2 regions of the Streptococcus cameli genome follow, and region 1 is predicted to be linked to the other one. Evidence: predicted binding sites of a transcription regulator. Region 1 holds the regulator's gene; the other holds the start of a gene.
What was found. The regulator Rex, encoded in region 1, represses fermentation and respiration genes when NADH is low (regulators of the CRP and FNR family bind a similar motif). The targets are predictions, from matches to a motif close to TTGTGAANTANTTCACAA.
Positions count from the first base shown of each region.

Region 1 (7,376 bases):
GGCAAATCTCAAAGAGCTGTCCATTGAAGAATTACAGACACTTACAGGCATTGGTCGCGTCAAAGCGATTGAGATCAAAGCTATGCTGGAACTTGGAAAGCGGATAAGTCAATCGGAATTAATTTTGGAAGAACGGGTATTGGGAAGTGAACGTTTGGCTAAAAAAATGATTAGCGAGATTGGTCATGAGAAGCAGGAACATCTGGTAGCCTTATATTTGAACACGCAAAATCAAATTATCTCCCAAAAAACGATTTTTATCGGTAGTGTGGATAGAAGTCTAGCAGTTCCTAGAGAGATTTTGCACTATGCAGTCAAATGTATGGCGACATCGGTTGTTGTTGTCCATAATCATCCTTCAGGTATGGTCGAACCCAGTCGAAATGATATTGATTTTACAGGGAATTTAAAAAAGTCCTGTGAAACACTAGGACTTGTCTTATTGGATCATGTAATTGTGGGAAAAAGCAACTATTTTAGTTTCCGTGAGGAGAGTGAATTATTTTAAAGGTGATTTACTACAAAGGAAAAGAGATTTTTCTCGAGTGTTCTATCTTCTACCATCAATTCTGGATGCCATTGAACACCAAGATAGGGATACTGATCTTTTCGTTCGATGGCCTCAATGATACCATCATCAGAGGATCTAGCAGTGATTATTAAATCAGGTGCCAGTTTTTTTATCGCTTGGTGATGAAAGGAGTTGATTGAGGCATGCTCACCGTAAATAGTTGCTAATAATGAATCTTTTTCAATCCCGATATCATGAACTGGTGTAGCAGAAGCAGCCGTCTGCCAATGATTCGGAATATCTTGGTAAAGGGTTCCTCCCATTAAGACATTAAAGAGCTGGGTTCCACGACAGACTGTAAAGATTGGTTTGTTTTGAAGAAGGGCTTCTTTCATTAACGCTAATTCAAAGAGATCCCGCTCCAATAAATAGTCGTCGCTGTCAATGCTTTGCTCTTCCTGGTAAAATTGTGGTAAGACATTTTGTCCACCCGTGAAAATCAATTTATCCGCTAAAGTAACGTATTCTTTTGCTAATTCTGGTTCAGATATGGGCATGATAAGGGGGACACCACCAGCTTCCTGCACCGCTGTTACAAAACCAGTAGCGCAGTAGCTAAGGTGAGGGGAGACGGTGTCGTTTGAATCAAAAAATTGATTTCCCGTAATAGCAATAATTGGTTTTTTCATGAAACTTAGCCTTTGCGCATGAAATAAAGAAGGGTTTGAAGTTCACTTGTTAAATCGACATACTGTACAACAACATCTTTTGGAACAGATAGATTAACAGGTGAAAAGCTTAAGATCCCTTTAATGCCAGCTTTTACCAAAGTATCAGTTACTTCTTGAGCCACGCTACTTGGAACTGTTAAAATGGCTGTTTTTGTATTAGTACCCTTAATTTTCTCTTCTACTTCGGATATGGCATAAATAGGAACATTTTGGTCTTCTGTTCCGACAACGGGATTATCATCTGATTCAAAAGCCATCACAATTTTCATTTTATTGCGTTCATGGAAGCGATAGTGAAGAAGGGCGCGTCCCATATTTCCGACTCCAACCAACATAACATTAGTAATGGAATTGTCGTTTAAGATATCAGCAAAAAAATCCATCATATTTTTGATATCATAGCCAAAACCACGTCGACCCAATTCTCCAAAATAGGAAAAGTCACGGCGGACAGTGGCAGAATCAATACCAATTGCTTCTGCAATTTCTTTTGAACTGGCCTTCTCAATTTTTTCTTTGTGGAATCGTTTGAAGATACGGTAGTAGAGTGACAAGCGTTTAGCTGTGGCTCTCGGAATCGCACTATCTTTTTCTTTTTTCACAATCTATTTCTCCATTCGTTTTCTGTTTTTCTCTATTATCTATTGTAGATGATGTTTGTGAAAAAATCAACGTATATGCATTTAAAAATAAAAAACAAGGATTTTCCTTGTTTTTTTGTAGTATTATTGTTCGATCTTTGTGAAAATTTCACGGTCCACTAAACTTTCCATGAGAAAATAAAACTTCTCTTGTATGACTGTTCTTTCCTGGTTTTTAAAAATATTCACAAGATGCAAACCAGATTTGTCAGTGATATTGATTTTAAAACCAGTTAAATCTGAATTGATGATGATTTTTAACAAAAATCCTTGATTTGAATTTGGAACTTCCTCTAACATACGAGTTAGTTGGTAATTTCCAACTTTTGTGACTTCAAAAGTATTGTCACGTAATGTGTATTTTCGGATTGCTGGATGAATCTGATAAGTGTAGCGGCAATCTTTTAGGGTTACTTGTTGTTCAAATGCCATTAGGCGGCACCTCCAATGATTTCATTTATTATTTGTGTTGCTCTTTTTATCTCTGCAACTGTGTTTTCTTCTGAAAAGCTAATTCGGATGGATTCTGTAAGACGATGAGAATTTGGACCGTAATAAGCTTCCAATACATGGCTTTTTTGGACTACACCAGCCGTGCAGGCTGATCCACTTGAAACGGCAATTCCTGCTAAATCCAATCTCATGAGGATTTGTTCGTTCAGTTGGTCTGTAAAGCCAATGTTTAAAACATAGGGCAGACAATCTTGTGTCTGATTTAGATAGTAGTTAGTTGCATCTAAGTGTTGTAAAAATGATTTTTTTAAAGCCTCGACCGTTTGAAAATTGGTATCTAGCATGTCAATTTGATGAGAAAGAGCAGTGGCCATAGCAGCGATACTTGGGATGTTTTCGGTCCCAGCACGATGCTCGCTCTCTTGTTTGCCACCATGAATTAAGGCATCAAACCGTGGCAAGCGACTGTATAGAAATCCTGTTCCTTTTGGACCATGAAATTTATGAGCGGAGGCAGACAGAAAATCAATGTGTAGCTCTTCAGGTGATATAGGAACCTTTCCAATAGCTTGAACCGCATCGACATGGAAGACAGCTGGATGATTTCTTAGTAATAGACCGATTTCTTTGATTGGCAATACATCACCGGTTTCGTTGTTAGCAAACATGGTGCTAACCAAGATGGTATCTGGTCGAAGTGCTTCTTGAATCTGTTGAGCAGAGATGGTTTGATTGATTGGTTGAATATAGGTTATTTCAAAACCAAATCGTTTTTCAAGGTATTCCATTGTATGCAACACAGAGTGGTGTTCAATGGCAGTCGTAATAATGTGTTTTCCCTTATCTTGGTGGGAAAGAGCGTAACCTTTTATGGCCAAATTATTTGCTTCGGAGCCTCCTGATGTAAAGATAATACAACTTGAAGGAACCTCCAAAATCTTCCCAATTGTTTCCCTTGCAGTGCGTAGAATTTGATTAGCCTTGCGTCCAAAAGAATGAATACTAGACGGATTGCCGAATATTTCTTTTGATACTTCTATCAATGTCTGGAGGGCTTGATCAGAAAGAGAAGTCGTTGCTGCATTATCAAGATAAATCAAAGACAGGTCTCCTTTTATTTCTTATTGGGTACAGAATAATTAAACAGAGGGCTAACTGGACGGCGTTCGTGGATACGAATAATCGCATCCGCAATCAATTTACTAGCAGTGATATAAGCAATATTTTTAGGTAGATTTTCTTTACTTACTACGGAATCTGTTACTAAGATTTCCTTAATAGGAGCCTGATCTAGTAATTCTGTCGCATTTCCTGCAAATAACCCATGACTTGCTACGGCATAAATTTCTGTTGCACCATTTTCTTGGACGATTTTTGCTGCTTCTGAGAAAGTACGGCCAGTATTTAATATATCATCAATTAAAATGGCTTTTTTACCAGCAACCTCCCCGATGATATAGCCTTGTGAGCGCTCAGAATCATCTTGTGCATAATCGATAATGGCAATCGGAGCGTCAAGGTATTCAGCTAGACTACGGGCCCGTTTAATGCCTGAATTTTTTGGACTAACAATGACAACATCATTTCCTGTTAACCCTTTTTCAACATAATAGTCTGCAAAAAGAGGAACTGTAAAGAGATTGTCTACTGGAATGTCAAAGAAGCCTTGAACTTGAACTGCGTGTAAATCTAAGCTAACAACACGATTCACGCCAGCTTTTACCAGCATATTGGCAACTAATTTTGCTGTAATTGGTTCGCGCGGTGCAGCGGTTCGATCTTGTCTTGCGTAACCAAAGTATGGCATGACAACAGTAACAGAATTGGCACTAGCACGGATGCAGGCATCAACCATAATCAATAATTCCCATAAATGATTGTTGACAGGATAGCTGGTTGACTGAATGATATAGACATCGACACCCCGAACACTTTCTTCGATGTTGATCTGAATTTCTCCATCGGAAAATTGGCGAGAAGAGGCTTTTCCAAGCGGAATACCAGCGGCTTCTGAAATTTTTTCAGCAATAGCTCGGTTTCCTGAAAGTGAAAACAACTTAATTTGTTTGTCGGCATATGGTTGAACCATGTCAAAAAATTCTCCTTTTGAATGTTCTAGCAGGAACAGCGTTTGTTAGCTGAACCGATGAGATCTACATACAGTACTATTTTACCAAAAAACCGTAATTTTTTCATTTCTAAAACAAAAAAATCAGCACTTATTTGGCTGATGGAAGAGAGGCAGCAGCGCGGGCAACCTTACTACTAGCATATTTAAATTTGATGGATTGTTTTTTTAGAAAATAATCAAAAGCAATTTTTCCTTCATCTGGATTCTGGACTTCAATTTCTAGTTCATAATCTGTGATACCATTGTAATGATTTTCATCAAGGGCAAATAGTCCAAGGCCATCGTTGATTTCGATTCGATTTGTGGTTAAATATCCCCAGATAGATAGCGTTTCGAAAGGGATATCCGTGTCTTGGATTATTTTTTTTATTTCACCATTAGGCAGCTCAAATTTTTGAATCAATTGATTGGCTTGTTCTAAGCTGATTTCTTGATTGTATTCGATGTTTCCAACGTCGAGTGGTTTTTTTAATGTCAATTCCGCACGATCCATTAGTGTTCTAATGCGAAGAGATAAGCGGTTTTTCTTTAGTTCAAATTCTGGTGTATCGATGTAATAATTGGTTTGCTGAAAAAGGGCATGTCCAGAGAAAAACTCTTTTAGCCTTTTATACTCTGATTTTGTGAGCAATGTCTTGTATTCAATTTCTAATTGGTTCATTTTTAGTAGAGGAAAAGCCTTTCGTATGGTATAATAGTCTTTGTGCTATTCTATAAAAAAAAACGATTTTTTGACAAGAATGGACTATTGCATCCAGATGAAATCTTTTTTCATTTTGACTAGAAAGAGGACCGTATGGAGTTAAATTGGGAAGAATTTTTAGACCCGTATATTCAGGCTGTTGGAGAGTTGAAAATCAAGCTGAGAGGTGTTCGTAAGCAGTACCGTAAGGCCAATCGTCATTCTCCGATTGAATTTGTCACAGGTCGTGTCAAGCCAATTGAATCAATTAAAGAAAAGATGATTTTACGTCATATCAAGACAGAAAATTTAGCCCAAGATATGCAGGATATTGCAGGTGTTCGGGTTATGGTACAATTTGTAGATGACGTGGAAGAAGTACTTGCAATATTGAGAAAACGCAAGGATATGCGTATTGTACATGAGCGTGATTATATCAAAAATATGAAAGCGTCAGGCTATCGTTCTTATCATGTCGTGGTGGAATACCCAGTAGATACGATTAATGGTAACCAGACTGTCTTGGCAGAGATACAGATTCGTACTTTATCAATGAATTTTTGGGCAACGATTGAACACTCTTTGAATTATAAGTACAAGGGAAATTTTCCTGAAGAAATTAAGCAACGTTTGGAAATTACGGCAAAGATTGCCTATCAATTAGATGAGGAGATGCGAAAAATCCGGGACGACATTCAAGAAGCACAGGCCTTATTTGATCCTGCTCACAGAAAATTGAATGATGGTGTTGGAAATAGCGACGATACAGATGAAGATTACAGATAGAAAAAAAATCGCACTGCTCAGTAGCCGCAATCCCAAAAGTGAGGCAGTTTCAAAAGAGTTGTGGGATAAGTTAAAAGAAGCTAATTTTATTTTGACACCTAAAAATCCTGATATCGTTATCTCGATTGGTGGTGATGGAATGTTGCTGTCAGCCTTTCATAAATACGAATCGATTTTAGATCGTGTTCGATTTGTAGGGATTCATACTGGTCACCTTGGTTTTTATACCGATTATCGAGATTTTGAGGTCGACAAGTTAATTGAAAATCTAAAATTGGATACTGGGGCTCGTGTTTCTTATCCGATTTTAGGGGTGCGTGTCCATCTAATGGATGGGCGACAGATTACAGGTAGAGCTCTCAATGAAGCGACTGTTAAACGACTTTCAAAAACGATGGTAGCAGATATTATCATTAACAATGTTCCCTTTGAACGTTTTCGAGGTGATGGTATTTCGGTTTCAACGCCGACTGGCTCAACTGCTTATAACAAATCACTTGGTGGAGCTGTTTTACATCCGACCATTGAAGCTTTGCAAATTGCGGAGGTAGCGAGTCTGAACAATCGTGTTTACCGCACGCTTGGCTCCTCCATTGTTGTTCCGAAAAAGGACAAAATCGTGATTGAGCCAAAACACAATGACAGGTATTCTATTTCAATTGATAATCGTACTTTTGTCTATGACAGCATCGAGAAAATTGAATATCAGATTGATCGTAGCAAGATTCACTTTTTAGCGACACCAAGTCACACTAGTTTTTGGAATCGTGTGAAAGACGCCTTTATTGGAGAGGTGGAGTAATGCGGTTTGAATTTGTAGCAGACCAGCATGTCAAAGTCAAAACATTTTTGAAAAAACATGAGATTTCAAAAAGTTTGCTAGCCAAGGTGAAGTTTAAGGGTGGCAATATCCTAGTAAATGGCATAGAGCAAAATGCGGTTTATCTTTTAGATATTGGAGATAGGGTAACCATTGATATTCCAAGCGAAACAGATGAAAACGGACGCTTGGCTCCTGTGGAACACCCTTTAGATATCGTGTATGAAGACCAGCATTTTCTAGTTCTTGATAAACCATTTGGCTTTGCTTCGATTCCAAGTAGCATTCATTCGTCAACCATGGCTAATTTTGTCAAGGGATATTATGTTCGCAAACAGTATGAAAACCAACAAATTCATATTGTGACGCGGCTCGATCGTGATACATCAGGTTTGATGTTGTTTGCCAAACATGGCTATGCTCATTCACGTTTGGATAAGCAATTGCAAGCCAAGACCATTCAAAAGCGGTATTATGCTTTGGTACACGGTCGAGGGGAATTGGCTAAGACTGGTGATATTATTGCCCCTATTGGTCGCCCTGAAGACAGTATTATCACCCGATGTGTCACGAAAAAGGGGAAATATGCCCACACTTCGTATGAGGTTATAAAGTCTTGGG
Region 1 is NZ_JBRUIM010000005.1:34,096-41,471, reverse strand. It holds gene radC (RadC family protein) at 1-508, shown strand, start outside; gene ACVR1I_RS08995 (gamma-glutamyl-gamma-aminobutyrate hydrolase family protein) at 505-1,200, opposite strand; gene ACVR1I_RS08990 (redox-sensing transcriptional repressor Rex) at 1,206-1,844, opposite strand; gene ACVR1I_RS08985 (DUF1831 domain-containing protein) at 1,968-2,315, opposite strand; gene ACVR1I_RS08980 (cysteine desulfurase family protein) at 2,315-3,436, opposite strand; gene ACVR1I_RS08975 (ribose-phosphate diphosphokinase) at 3,451-4,425, opposite strand; gene ACVR1I_RS08970 (CYTH domain-containing protein) at 4,556-5,128, opposite strand; gene yjbM (GTP diphosphokinase) at 5,264-5,935, shown strand; gene ACVR1I_RS08960 (NAD kinase) at 5,919-6,737, shown strand; gene ACVR1I_RS08955 (RluA family pseudouridine synthase) at 6,737-7,376, shown strand, end outside.

Region 2 (7,376 bases), on a different contig from region 1:
CTTGGACAATGACCGAAATGTAACCAGAAGCAACGTTTTCATAACCAATAACATCTACTTCAGAGGCTTTTACCATGGCATCAGCTGCTTCTAACACATATACTAAGCCAAATGTTTCAATTGCCCCAATTGCTTGATATCTTTTCACGGTATTCTCCTTTGCGTCTAATTATCAATATCATGTACTGATACAATATCGCCAACTGCTGGGATTGGTCTTGGCATCACATTGTGAGCAGTTAATTTCCCAATCGCTTTTGCAGCAGCTGCACCTGCCTCAACAGATGCACGAACAGCAGCTACATCTCCAACCACCATAATGGTTACGAGTGTTGATCCGACATTTTCGTAGGACACGAGTTTCACATCGCTGGCCTTTAGCATTTTATCGCATGCTTCCAAGGCAGGAACAAGTCCAACAGTTTCGACTAAGCCCAAGGCTTGTCCACCATAATATCTCATTGATAATTCCTCCGATTATCTTTTATATTCTGCTGAAATATATTTGTCAACGGCATCAAGGCCATCAGCATTGATTTTATACAAAATTCTTAATTGTTGATTCTCATCTAGATCGTATCCAACCTGATCCACATATCCATTACATTCCAAGGACATGAGGTGTTCTAAAAAGAGTGGTTCTGTAAATTGTCTTTCGCTGCCGTATTGAGATTTCAAAGCTTCCATCACTTGGAGGACATCTGCTTCTTCAACAGTACTCATATAATTTAAAACGGCAGTTCTTGCTGGTAAAATTCCCATTAGTTACACCTCACTCTTTCTAAAGAAATCCAATGGATTGGTTGTTACAATAATCGCACCCAAAATAACAATAATGGATCCAATTGCAATTGTTGGTGTTAGGGCTTGTCCCAAGAATAAGATACTAAAGAAAACGCCCCAGAATGCATAGGTAATATTCAAAGACATACCGACTGCTGTTCCAACCATGGCATTTGATTGGTACCAAGTTGCATAAGAAATGGCAACAAGTGTTCCAGATACCAACAAGAGAATCATTGGTATTGGAGCAGCTAACATATCTACAAAAAGTCCTGTTGCACCAACCAATGGCACAATAATGACCATTTGGATTAAACCTGAAATAATTTGACGAAGGGTTACAGCAACTTCAGAGTCAAGCATGGCTCCACCAAAAGCAGAAATGGTTCCCTCAAGCCCCCAACAAATTGCTGCAAAAACAGCTAGTATAATTCCCAAAGTAAAGTTTGATGCACCGTCTGGTTTTACCAAGTTCAAGATAACAGCACCAGCTACACAAAGAATCATACCCAAACCAACACGAGGAGTGATTTTTTGTTTTAGGAAAATGGCTGCGAATAACGCACCAAAAGCTGCGGTAGTTGCAGAGACAGGAATTGCAAATGCTCCCGCAAGTGACAAACCAACTAGGTAAGCTCCATTTGCAACAGGACCTCCCAAGATAAAACCTAACAACATAATTTTTCCAGGTTTAGTTGCTAAACTTCTGCCCAATTCCTTAAACTTACCTGCTCGAATCACATTGACCAATAGGGCACATCCACCGAGGAAGTCATTAATGCCCCCCATTACAAAAGGCGCCGCAAAGATGCCAACAGCTGACTTTATGGGGTCAAAACCACTGACAATCATGACTACAAAGGAATAAAGACCATAAAATAAACCTGAAATAATCCCACGTCTAATCCCCATTGAATGAAATTTCTTTGTTGCTTCGGCCATTTGTTTTTCAGCCAAAGCACGACTTCCATTATTCATATTTTCTCCCATGGAAAAACTACTCCTTCTTTAATGTTTTATTCTTTTGTTGGTAAGATTGTTTCCACTTCTAAATGAGGACGTGGAATAACATGAACTGAAATCAATTCACCAACGCGTTGTGCAGCTGCCGCACCTGCATCCGTTGACGCTTTTACTGCACCAACATCGCCGCGAACTAGTACCGTTACTAACCCGCCACCAACTAGCTCTTTTCCTACTAAGACAACATTCGCTGCCTTTACCATTGCATCGGCTGCTTCAATAGCACCAATCAAGCCTTTTGTTTCAATCATTCCTAATGCTTCAGAACTCATGATACAAACCTCCTTTTTTTATTTTATTTTTTTAAATTTAAAAACGATTTTAAGATAGGATATCTAATCCATTCCATTATTTTTTATGAGTCATTTTCTTACAAAAAGATTATTTATAATTAAATTGTAAGCCTTTCCATTGCGATAAAGTCAATAAAAAACTGAAAAAATATTTTTTTGTGATTTTTATTACAAAATCTGTTTTTTAGGGATTCTTTTTCTAATGATTGATATCTCAGTTTGAATATTCTGAATACTTAACCTTGTTTTCTTACTGTAAACTCTTCCCCTAGGGACAAGTTTTCGTTTTTCTCTTTTAACTGATTTTGAAACACAAAAAGCCTCGAATACCTGTTCGAGACTGTTATCAATTTATCATTTTTATATTATAAAATCATTCCTTTATCGATACAAATTTATACTTGTATTTGACTCATGAGAGCAAAGATGCAATTGCTAAGAAAAAACATGTTTATGATAAGGCTCATATAAAGCTTATCAATAATTTTGATATTGATCGCTATGTGACCTTAGATGTTGAAGAAAAAGCAGAACTTTTCAACGTAGTGGTTTCTCTTATTCGTGCATATACTCTTCAAAACATTTTTGATTTGTATGATTTTATTGACGAAAACGGAGAGGCTTACGGATTAAATATAAATTTGGTTAATGAGGTTATTTCGGGAAAAACTGGTTTTATGAAATTGCTTTTTGATGGTGCTTATCAGCGTAGTAAACGTGGTTTTGTTAAAAAAGAGGAATAATAAACTGTGCGATGACGGATGGTGAGGATAAAAAAGAGGAATAATAAACTGTGCGATGACGGATGGTGAGGATAAAAAATGAGTTGTAAATACAACTCATTTTTTCTTAGAATTTAAGTATGTATATATAAAACTTGTACTTATTGCTAGGGTTGTCCACCACTTAAATTCTATATTGAGAAAAGAAAATACGATAAAGCTGATAATAAGGGACAAAAGAATATAGATGACAGCTAGAAATTTATTTCTCATTATTTCAGTTACCATTCAAAATTAATTTTACCGTTTCCTGGGTATTTGTCATGATTGTCCCAATAATGTATCTTGTTCTTTAGCTAGAACTGTAATTGCAGGGAAGAAGCTAGGAATTAGGGTTAATAACGTAGTACAGACAATGAATTGTTTGGGTATATTATACTTTATGGCTAAAGAAAAATCAAGATACTTTACTTTTTTGCTCTATCCAGAATCAATTCCGAATGATTGGGAATTGAAGCTTGAAACTCTTGGAGTGCCGATAGCAGTTAGTCCGCTTCACGATAAAGACAAGAGTAATGTTGAGGGGCAGAAATATAAAAAACCTCACTATCATGTGCTTTATATTGCTAAAAATCCAGTTACTGCAGATAGCGTGCGTTGGAAAATCAAGAAATTGCTTGGAGAAAAGAGTTTAGCAATGGTGCAAGTTGTTCTAAACGTTGAAAATACATTGTGTATCTTGTATCGATTATTGAAGGGAGTATTGAAAACTCAACTCTCCTACATAACCAATCCCTCTCTTGTCAATAGCTTTGTTTCAAGTTCTATTTCTGTTGACCCAACTTCTCCTTGACCGCTTCCGCAACTGTTACTGGAATGCCAAGAGCCACGATGTCCTCTAGCGGAGCTTCTTGGATTTTGGTCAAAGACTTGAAGGTTTTGAGCAGGGTTTGCTTGCGTTTGGGTCCCAGACCAGTAATACCATCTAGTTTTGAAGAGAAGGAATTTTTAGATCGTAATTGACGATGGAAGGTAATGGCAAAGCGGTGCACCTCATCTTGTATCCGCTGCAGGAGAAAGAACTCTTGCGAATTGCGGGACAAGGGAACAGCTTGTAATGGGCTGCCAAAAAGCAGTTCATGGGTTTGGTGTTTGTCGTTTTTCTGGAGACCCGCAATCGGAATCGCCATTCCTAATTCTTTCTCAATGACTTCTTTTGCAATGTTGACTTGACCCTGCCCCCCATCAATCACGATTAAATCTGGCGGTGTCAGCCCTTCTCGTTGTACCCGGCTGTATCGCCTGCGAAGTACCTCTCTCATCGAAGCATAGTCATCAGGCCCCGTAACAGTTTTTATCTTGTACTTGCGGTATTCTTTTTTATTGGGTTGTCCATTTTCAAAGACCACCATGGCAGAAACTGGATTAGTTCCCATGATGTTGGAGTTGTCAAAGGCTTCAATACGCACAGGTGCCTCAATCCCCAACATTTGGCCTAAGTTTTGAATAGCCCCCACTGTTTTTTCATGGTTTTTATCCACCAGCAAGAATTTTTGTTCCAGGCTAACACGCGCATTTTTAATAGCCAAGGCAACCAGCTGTTTTTTCTCCCCACGCTGGGGCTTGACAATCTTCGTGTCTACCAAGGCCTTGACGGATTCCTCATCAATATCTTGTGGAATCAGGATTTCATTGGGGATTAGATGCTGTTGGTCTCGGTAAAATTGCCCAATGTAGGTCAAAAAATCTTCGTCCGCATCATTGTAGTAGGGAAAGAGATTGACATTACGCTCAATGAGCTTACCCTGTCGGACAAAGAAGACCTGCACACACATCCACCCCTTATCTGTATAATAACCAAACACATCTCGGTTTTGGAGGTCATGGCTCATCACCCGTTGCTTGGTCCGTAGGGTTGAAATGCTGGTTAGCAAGTCACGGTATTCTGCAGCCCGCTCAAATTCCATTTCACTAGCTGCTGTTTTCATCTTGTCCTGCAACTGCCCTACAATCTTATCGTCATGTCCCGTCAGAAAATGACTGACTTCTGTTGCCATTTGGGCATACTCTTCTCGACTGGGCATGCCATCCCCATGGGCTAAACATTGCCCCAAATGGTAGTACAGACAGTACTTGTTCTCAGGCATCTTGCACTTACGAAAAGGATAGAGACGGTCCAAAAGCTTCAAGGTCTGACTGGCTGCCCCCGCATCTGGATAAGGACCGAAATACTTTCCACCGTCTTTTTTAATCTGGCGTGTAATCATGAGACGGGGATGGCGTTCATTGGTGATTTTGATAAAGGGATAGGATTTGTCATCCTTGAGCAAAATATTGTAGCGGGGTTTGTTCTCTTGGATTAAATTGATTTCAAGTAAGAGGGCCTCAATATTGGACTCAGTGACGATAAATTCAAAGTCTGCAATTTCGGATACCAAGGCCTCTGTTTTGGTATCATGGGCACCACGAAAATAAGACCGAACCCGATTACGAAGATTTTTGGCCTTTCCTACGTAGATAATAGTTCCGTACTTGTTTTTATGGAGGTAACAACCAGGGCTGTCTGGCAGGAGCTCCAATTTGTGCTTGATGGTTTCATTCATAGCTTTATTTTACCAAAAATAAGGAAACTCTGCAGTTTCCAAGACACGCCTCCTTCATTCAAACCACCTAAAAAACCTGTTTTTCAACAGGTTTTAGGATTGATCTTGCAGAAAAACAATCAAGCTCTCATAATCTCTTATTTCAACAGTAGGTACAATGCTTGTTGAATTGGTTTTATTCTCTGGGTTAAACCAAACGGTATCCATACCAGCATTGATTCCACCCTGAATATCAGCATTAAGGTTGTCTCCAATCATCAGGGCTGTGCCGGCATCAAAACCAGGCACCGTTTGTGCAATCACATCATAGAATTCCTTGTCAGGCTTATGGTAGCCCATTTCATCAGAAATGAAGATATGTTCAAACAAATGCTCTATCCCTGAATTGGCCAAACGTCCCTTTTGGATAAAAGTGACCCCATTGGTAGCAGCAAGAAGTCTGTAACCCTGAGCTTTCAATTCTTCCATGAAGGGCAAGACACCCTCAAATACCTGTCCCTGCTGGCTCAGGAAATGTTGGTATCTCTCCGCATAAAGAGCTCCGTCTACCTGTTGCCCAAAATGCTCAAAGAGCTTGGCAAACCGGGTCCGAATCAATTCGGGCTTGGTCAATTGCCCTGCGGTCAAGGCCTCCCACATGGCCTTGTTCATGGGAACATAATAATCTTTGTAGGTTTGAATCTCTGACTCTGACACCCCTGCTTCTTGCAAAAGACAGGTCAAGGCCACTTCTTCATCCGACGCAAAATCCAAAAGCGTGTGGTCGAGGTCAAATAGTAGAAATTTATAATACAATTTATGGATTTTCCTTTCTAGGAGGCAAAATTTAACGATTAATAACAATAGTACTTTAGAAGTTTATCCTAGTTTGTTTCATTTGAAATTTTATGAGTACGTAAACTAAAGATTTTTTATGCAATAAAAAGCTAGTTCTTTAATCTTCCAAATTAAATGAATGAGTAGCAATTATTTCTGCTTTTCCTTCAAGTGGTTGGTAGAGTTCAACTAACTCATAAGTAGATTCAGGTTTTTCAGTACTTGGTGAGACTTCAACTAAAATCAAACTGTTAGTGCCAGCAACTACTTGTTCAGCTAAAAGCGCAATAAGCTGATAATCTGCACCCGTCATACCTTCAGTAGCTTGGTCAAAACTATCTTGAAGTTCATTAGTGATGGTCATATCTGAGACTGACTGATAAGCTCCTAGGCCATCAATATCTACTTCAATATCTGAACTATCTACTTCTATAATTTCTGCATTGCCATCTAAATCTTCGTAAATAGTCACCAAATCAAAAGTCGTTACTTCTTCCTGGCTTGCTGTGGTAACTTTACACAAAATTAAGTGATTCGTACCAGCAACCACCTGGCTTGCTAGGTAAGCTACAGGTTCATAAGTCGCACCTGTCATGTCTTCCGTTGCTTTTTTAACCAATGATGTCATTTGGGGAGTAACAATAACTGATTCTGCTTTCTCAAAAGCACCCGATTCAACATTAATTGCTGGTGTTTCCTCAGTTGTTTTCGATTGTTTTTGAGACACACTACATCCTCCCAAGGAGAGAAGTGACAAACTAACAATAGCTAGTTTAAAACCACTTTTCATTTTCAATTTCCTCCTTTTATTTCACCTAACATACATTATATAACATAATATTTGTGAAAAGTAAATCTTAAAAATACCATTCGATTTTCATGCCTACTTGAAGATTCTTGTATTTAGAAGTTGTTAATTTTTCAAATTTACGAGAATTTATGATTTCAAACTATATAATATTATGTTTCATAAAACACCTATATAGTTAACTTATTTAATTAAGTTTTTTTAATTAAATAAGTTAACTATATCACAAAAAAATAATTGCACAAGATTTTAATCCAACCTCAATTAAAAAAACTCAGCCACCTCATCATAGCTGAGTTCACTTGTTCTAAAAATTACTCACAATATT
Region 2 is NZ_JBRUIM010000001.1:775,192-782,567, reverse strand. It holds gene ACVR1I_RS03910 (BMC domain-containing protein) at 1-148, opposite strand, end outside; gene ACVR1I_RS03905 (BMC domain-containing protein) at 166-462, opposite strand; gene ACVR1I_RS03900 (hypothetical protein) at 478-762, opposite strand; gene ACVR1I_RS03895 (DMT family transporter) at 766-1,761, opposite strand; gene ACVR1I_RS03890 (BMC domain-containing protein) at 1,800-2,078, opposite strand; gene ACVR1I_RS03885 (hypothetical protein) at 2,501-2,842, shown strand; partial or broken gene ACVR1I_RS03880 (Rep family protein) at 3,264-3,548, shown strand; gene uvrC (excinuclease ABC subunit UvrC) at 3,646-5,424, opposite strand; gene pynA (pyrimidine 5'-nucleotidase PynA) at 5,518-6,219, opposite strand; gene ACVR1I_RS03865 (hypothetical protein) at 6,359-7,030, opposite strand; gene ACVR1I_RS03860 (sulfite exporter TauE/SafE family protein) at 7,356-7,376, opposite strand, start outside.
Region 2: a site for Rex is predicted at 2,256-2,273, ahead of ACVR1I_RS03890 (BMC domain-containing protein). Genes of this name have one in related genera too.